Regions from separate parts of the Vibrio sp. 1249-1 genome, predicted to be linked through region 2. Evidence: riboswitches for the same ligand, from Rfam matches in the RefSeq annotation. Region 2 holds a riboswitch; each other region holds the start of a gene.
What was found. Region 2 has a riboswitch for thiamine pyrophosphate ahead of thiC (phosphomethylpyrimidine synthase ThiC). Riboswitches for the same ligand answer to the same signal wherever they lie in the genome.
Positions count from the first base shown of each region.

Region 1 (2,269 bases), on a different contig from region 2:
TAGCAGGGATGGTCATACTCAACCCTGCTAATGTTGGTGTTTGACTGTCTTTGTATTGCAGACTTGCTTCGGAAAGCTGAATGCCAATCGCGTTAGCGAACATAAGTATGACCCGCAAAAAAGTGGTTCACAGGGCCATGGCCTTTACCTACATCCAATTCATCAGCGTGTGCGATAGCTTGGCTGATGTACTGCTTACCCAGGTGCACCGCTTTGTGTAGGTTGTTGCCTTGGCCAAGATAAGACGTAATGGCGGAAGAAAGTGTACAGCCTGTGCCATGGGTGTTTTTGGTTGGAAATCGCTTGGCGCTAATTAACTCGGCACTGTCTTGCATGATAAGCAGATCGTTGCTGTTTTCATTTTCTTCAAGGTGACCGCCTTTGAGCAGAATAGCTTTGGCGCCAAGCGCACGAAGGTCGGTAATCATATCGTTCATTTCAGATTCTGATTGAGGCATTGGCTTACCCGTCAATGCTGCGCCTTCGGGTAGGTTAGGGGTAATGATGTCTGCGAGCGGAATCAATTCTTCTTTTAAAGTGCTGATTGCCGACTGTTCCAGTAATAGATCGCCGCTGGTGGCCACCATCACAGGGTCAATCACGAGGTGTTTTGGCTGGTATTGTTTAATTTTGTCTGCAACGACTTTGATGATGTTGGAATCTGCCAGCATGCCCACTTTGACTGCCACGATGTTGAGGTCGGTAAATACTGCATCAAGTTGGCTCTCTACATGGTCGAGAGGAATGGGGAAAATCGCAGAAACGCCTTGGGTATTTTGTGAAGTAATCGCCGTGATTACCGAGCAAGCAAAACTGCCGGTTGCGGACATCGCTTTGATGTCGGCTTGAATACCTGCACCGCCACCACTGTCTGAGCCTGCGATGGTCAATACGATAGGGGTAGGCAAGGCTGGCGTGTGATGTGAATGAGGTTGTGATTGCTGCGTCATGGTCGCTCCTACTACAAGACGTATAGGAACTGACTTTGACCGTTGCAGATAGATCGATTTTTCGATCGCTATCGCTTACCTAAGAGGGGCGACGAAAGGCAAAGTGTGCATAGTTCCCTACGTCAGTGCTAACTGAATCAGGTTCAACGGGTCTCGAATTTCGATCTCAGCCAACACTTGTCGTGTGGCCCCCCGACTATTTCGTTCGGATGATAGCAGGACCATTGCGGAAGGGATACGTTTTTTGAGCGTAATTATAATGAGTATTCAATTATGCGAGGTGAGTGATAAAGTAAGCACCTAAATGGTTTGCTGGGTGGAATTTACTAGTGCAACGCTCTGGTGAATGAGCAGAACCTGGAATATTTAATAAATAATCGTGGTCTCGTTAAGCAAGGATTAGCATAAAACAAGGTTAAAAAACTGTTAAAATTTAACGTGTTGCCAATTTAACTTTGTTGAACTTTTTCACAGTTAATTAGGATGGCTAAGACGATCATCGAGCAAGGAGACTTCATGCTTAATTCTGTAACAGCGAAGTCAGTGATCGATCATGCGCTCTTTTTGGGGGCTGATTTCGCTGAACTATTCGTTGAACATCACCAAACCAACACTGTCCAGCTCGCATCTGGTGAAGTGGATAAGGTTAACTCGGGTATCGATTTTGGTATCGGTATTCGTCTTTTTTTCGGTCATAAGGTGCTTTACGGTTACACTAACAGCACAGATGAAGCCGAACTAAAGCGCGTAACCTCGCTGCTTGCTGCAAAAGACAAGCGTGAGCAAATCGCGTCAGCGGGTTCTTTGAATTTGAACCGCTACCCAATCCAACATGGTTGCCGCATGCCGCTAAGTAAGGATGCTAACCTAGATTCAAAAATCGCGTTTCTATTGAAAGTTGACCAAGCCGCACGTGCTGAGAGTGAGCATATCAGCCAGTTTATTGGCAGCGTGCTTCAGCGTGAACAACAAGTGTCTATCTTCAACTCAGAAGGTCTACACGTTGACGATACTCGCCACTACATTCGTGTTGCTGGTAACACTGTCGCGCAAAAAGGTAATGAGCAGTCTTCTGGTATGGAAGGTCCTGGCGCTCTTGCTGGTTGGGAATTCAGTGAACAGCTTGATGCCAAAGAGCTAGGTCAAACTATCGCGCAGCAAGCGTTAGTAAAACTTGGCGCGGATGCTTGTCCATCGGGTGAAATGCCGGTGGTGATTGGTAACGGCTTTGGTGGCGTTATCTTCCATGAAGCATGTGGTCACTTGTTAGAAACCACTTCAGTTGCGAAGAAAGCATCAGTCTTCCACGACAAGATGGG
Region 1 covers NZ_JAWOWJ010000003.1:3,886-6,154, reverse strand. Annotated here, with positions in the region: gene R7Z50_RS06760 (ABC transporter ATP-binding protein) at 1-103, opposite strand, end outside; gene thiD (bifunctional hydroxymethylpyrimidine kinase/phosphomethylpyrimidine kinase) at 93-950, opposite strand; TPP riboswitch at 1,048-1,155, opposite strand; gene R7Z50_RS06750 (TldD/PmbA family protein) at 1,467-2,269, shown strand, end outside.
Region 1: linked by a shared signal. The riboswitch ahead of thiD (bifunctional hydroxymethylpyrimidine kinase/phosphomethylpyrimidine kinase) and the one ahead of thiC (phosphomethylpyrimidine synthase ThiC) in region 2 are both predicted to bind thiamine pyrophosphate.

Region 2 (2,269 bases):
CGGGTTTGATGGGTTACATCGAAGTAAAGTGACTCCTGTAACTTTTTAAATCTTGATAAGTTTTAAGCGCTATACTTTGCTGAATTCTAAGATTGTATAATCACTATTGCCGTAAATTTGATTACAATGTCGCCATTAACTTTTCTGGGGGAATTATGGGACAACTATCCGTTTTGGGTTTTATTGCATTGGGTGGCGCATTTGGTGCATGTTCTCGTTACTTAATTTCTGAACTTTGTGTGATGCTACTCGGTCGTGGCTTTCCGTACGGTACCTTGACCGTGAACGTGGTTGGCTCATTTATTATGGGTCTACTGATTGCTGCGTTTGAAACTGAGTTGATGGTCACTGACCCATGGCGTCAAATCATCGGTCTTGGTTTTTTGGGCGCATTAACCACATTCTCTACTTTCTCGATGGATAACGTGCTGCTTATGCAGCAGGGCGCTTTCTTTAAGATGGGATTGAACGTATTGCTGAATGTCGTGTTAAGCATTTCAGCTGCGTGGATTGGTTTCCAATTATTGATGCGTAGCTAGCAAAAATACTCAAATCTTAATCAGGTCGGCTTGGTTTAACCAAGCCGTTTTTATATACTGATTTTACTTGTCGGAGTGCCATAAGGCTGAGACCGTTAATTCGGGATCCGTTGAACCTGATCAGATTAGAATCTGCGAAGGGAACAAGAGAAGATATCTACACCAGGGTTCTATCTGGTCGACCTATCAAATAGTCGAATGTTGTTATAGACGAAGAGCACTCGCTCAACTTGTCCTTAATTCGATTCCTCTTGTCGCATCTATCCGCCAAGCATTTTTATCCCAATACTTTTTATCTAAGCATAACAAAGCAAGGAAAAATGCTATGTCGAGTCGCAAGCAAGCGAGACTGGAAGCAAAACAGTTCATTGATACACTCTCGGTACAACCGTACCCAAATTCAAGCAAAGTCTACGTAGAAGGTTCACGTCCTGATATTCGTGTGCCAATGCGTGAAATATCACTCGCTGATAGCCTTATTGGAGGCACAAAAGAAGCGCCCATTTTCGAGCCTAATGAGCCAGTACGTGTTTACGATACCTCGGGTGTATACACAGATCCAGAACACACCATAGACCTCTACAACGGCTTACCTAAGCTGAGAGAAAGGTGGATTGAAGAGCGTGCCGATACTGAACTACTCGATGAAGTAAGCTCGGTATACACCAAAGAACGCCTAGAAGATGAAACGCTAGACGATCTTCGTTACGGCAATCTACCACGTATTCGACGTGCCAAAGATGGGCAGTGCGTGACTCAATTGCACTATGCTCGCAAAGGCATTATCACCCCAGAAATGGAATATATCGCCCTACGTGAAAATATGGGGCGTGCTCAGTACCGCGATGAAGTGCTGAATCAACAACATCCGGGTCAAAGCTTCGGAGCGAATCTTCCAAAAGACATTACCGCCGAGTTTGTGCGTAAAGAAGTCGCCGAAGGTCGCGCGATTATCCCTTCTAATATTAACCACCCAGAATCCGAACCAATGATCATTGGGCGTAACTTTTTGGTCAAAGTGAACGCCAACATCGGTAACTCATCGGTCACTTCTTCGATTGAAGAAGAAGTAGAGAAGTTAGTATGGGCAACGCGCTGGGGTGGCGATACCGTTATGGATCTCTCTACTGGACGTAATATTCACGAAACTCGCGAGTGGATTCTACGTAACAGTCCGGTTCCTATCGGTACCGTACCAATGTATCAAGCGCTTGAGAAAGTGAATGGTGTGGCGGAAAACCTTAACTGGGAAGTGATGCGCGATACTCTGATTGAGCAAGCAGAGCAGGGCGTAGACTACTTCACTATCCATGCCGGTTTACTACTTCGTTATGTGCCAATGACTGCAAAACGCGTTACTGGCATTGTTTCTCGTGGTGGTTCTATCATCGCGAAATGGTGTTTAGCGCATCACCAAGAAAGCTTCTTATACACCCATTTTCGAGAGATCTGTGAAATCTGTGCTAAATACGATGTCGCACTATCTCTTGGTGATGGTCTGCGTCCTGGCTCGGTTGCTGATGCTAACGATGAAGCGCAATTTGCAGAGCTTCGTACCCTTGGTGAGTTAACCAAGATAGCGTGGGAATACGACGTACAGGTGATTATCGAAGGTCCTGGTCATGTTCCAATGCACATGATCAAAGAGAATATGGAAGAGCAGTTGGAGCACTGTCATGAAGCTCCTTTCTACACGCTTGGTCCGCTGACGACAGACGTCGCTCCTGGTT
Region 2 covers NZ_JAWOWJ010000024.1:1,667-3,935, forward strand. Annotated here, with positions in the region: gene R7Z50_RS22905 (multicopper oxidase family protein) at 1-32, shown strand, start outside; gene crcB (fluoride efflux transporter CrcB) at 156-539, shown strand; TPP riboswitch at 601-699, shown strand; gene thiC (phosphomethylpyrimidine synthase ThiC) at 865-2,269, shown strand, end outside.

Region 3 (2,269 bases), on a different contig from region 2:
GCGCCGTTTAGAGCTGAAAGGTGAAGAACAAGGTGTGACGGTTTACGATGATTTTGCGCATCACCCAACGGCAATTGAACTTACTGTCGGTGGTTTGCGTAACAAGGTAGGTGAAAAACGCATCCTTGCTGTGTTAGAGCCGCGGTCTGCCACCATGAAGCGTGGTGTACACAAAAACACACTTGCAGAGTCACTACACAGTGCAGATGAAGTCTTCTTGTTCCAGCCAGATAATATCGAGTGGTCTGTGCAAGACATTGCCGACCAATGCAAACAGCCAGCGTTTGTCGATGCGGATATAGATAACTTTGTAGCCAAGATCGTCGAACGTGCGCGACCAGGTGACCAAATTCTAGTCATGAGCAACGGTGGCTTTGGTGGTATTCACGGAAAACTTCTTGAGCAGTTAAAACAAAAAGCCTGATTTATATGCAAAACAAAACACAACCCTCTCATAAAAAAGCCATCACGTTGGCATTAACGGGGGCTTCTGGTGCTCCCTACGGCCTTCGTCTTTTAGAATGCTTGGTTGCGGCGGATTATCATGTCTACGTTCTGATTTCTTCGGCAGCTCGTGTTGTGATGGCAACCGAGCATAATCTTAAGCTGCCAAGTGGGCCAGAAGCCGCAAAGCAAGCGTTGGTAGAGCACCTGAACTGCAATCCCGATAACATCACCGTTTGCGGTAAAGATGACTGGTTCTCACCGGTTGCGTCTGGTTCTGCTGCACCAAAGCAAATGGTGGTTTGCCCATGTTCTGCGGGAAGCGTTGCAGCGATTGCGCATGGTATGTCAGATAACTTGATCGAGCGGGCCGCTGATGTGGTAATGAAAGAGCGCGGGCAGCTGTTGCTCGTGGTTCGCGAAACACCATTTTCAACGCTACATCTGGAGAACATGCACAAACTGTCGCAAATGGGCGTCACCATCATGCCAGCGGCTCCGGGCTTCTATCATCGGCCAAAGAGCATTGAAGACTTAGTGGATTTTATGGTGGCGAGAATTCTCGACCACTTAGGTATTGAGCAAGGTTTGGTGCCTCGTTGGGGTTATGACCAGCGCTCGTGAGCTGATTGTGTAACCACTCAAATACCTTTACAATCCATCCAACTCATCGGGGAGCAAACCCATTTAGCATTGAGTCAATCAATGCATTGGGGCGCTGAGACCTAAGTGTTTAACTAGGGACCCGTATTACCTGAACCAGATAATGCTGGCGTAGGAATTGAGTCTGGATATTGGAAGTCCTTAATAGCCGCCTCAAACCCTGTGCCGCTCAACTTATTTCTCTGAAATAATCATGGAGAGCGAGCTGTGAAACCCACTCTAAATCTGATTGCCCTAGCTGCAATCACCTCTACTTCAGCGTTTGCCGCTGAAAACACATTAACCATCTATACCTACGACTCTTTTGCCGCAGATTGGGGGCCGGGTCCTAAAATCGAGCAAGCTTTTGAAGCAAAATGTGGCTGTGACGTTAACTTCGTAGCGTTGGACGATGGTGTGTCGATTCTGAATCGTCTTCGTCTTGAAGGCGGTAATAGCAAAGCGGACATCGTATTAGGTTTGGATAACAATCTGATGGCAGAAGCGAAGAAAACCGATCTGCTTGCCGAGCACAATGTGGATACGGCTAACACAGTGTTACCAAACGGTTGGAGTGACACGACGTTTGTACCGTACGATTACGGCTACTTCGCGTTTGTGTACAACAAAGAGAAACTGGCTAATCCGCCGAAAAGCATGAAAGAGCTGGTGGAAACGCGCAACGATCTGAAAGTGATTTACCAAGATCCGCGGACTTCAACGCCGGGCCAAGGCTTAATGCTATGGATGAAATCTATTTATGGCGACGATGTGACGCAAGCGTGGCAGAAGCTAGCGAGCAAAACCGTAACGGTCACGAAAGGTTGGTCTGAGGCGTATTCTATGTTCCTCAATGGTGAGTCCGATTTAGTGCTTTCTTACACCACTTCACCTGCGTACCACTTAATTGCGGAAAACGATTCGAAGTTTGCTACGGCGAATTTTGCTGAAGGCCACTACATGCAAGTTGAAGTAGCCGCCAAAGTGAAAGGGGCAAAAAATTCAGAACTTGCTGATCAATTTATGAGTTTCATTTTAAGTGATGAGTTCCAATCGGCGATGCCAACGGGTAACTGGATGTACCCAGTCACTGACGTTGAGTTACCTAAAGGTTTTGAAACTTTGAGTGTTCCAAGCAAGTCGTTGAGCTTTAGTGCTGATGAAGTGGCAAAAATGCGTAAGT
Region 3 covers NZ_JAWOWJ010000012.1:77,932-80,200, forward strand. Annotated here, with positions in the region: gene mpl (UDP-N-acetylmuramate:L-alanyl-gamma-D-glutamyl-meso-diaminopimelate ligase) at 1-424, shown strand, start outside; gene R7Z50_RS18890 (flavin prenyltransferase UbiX) at 430-1,068, shown strand; TPP riboswitch at 1,106-1,242, shown strand; gene thiB (thiamine ABC transporter substrate binding subunit) at 1,315-2,269, shown strand, end outside.
Region 3: linked by a shared signal. The riboswitch ahead of thiB (thiamine ABC transporter substrate binding subunit) and the one ahead of thiC (phosphomethylpyrimidine synthase ThiC) in region 2 are both predicted to bind thiamine pyrophosphate.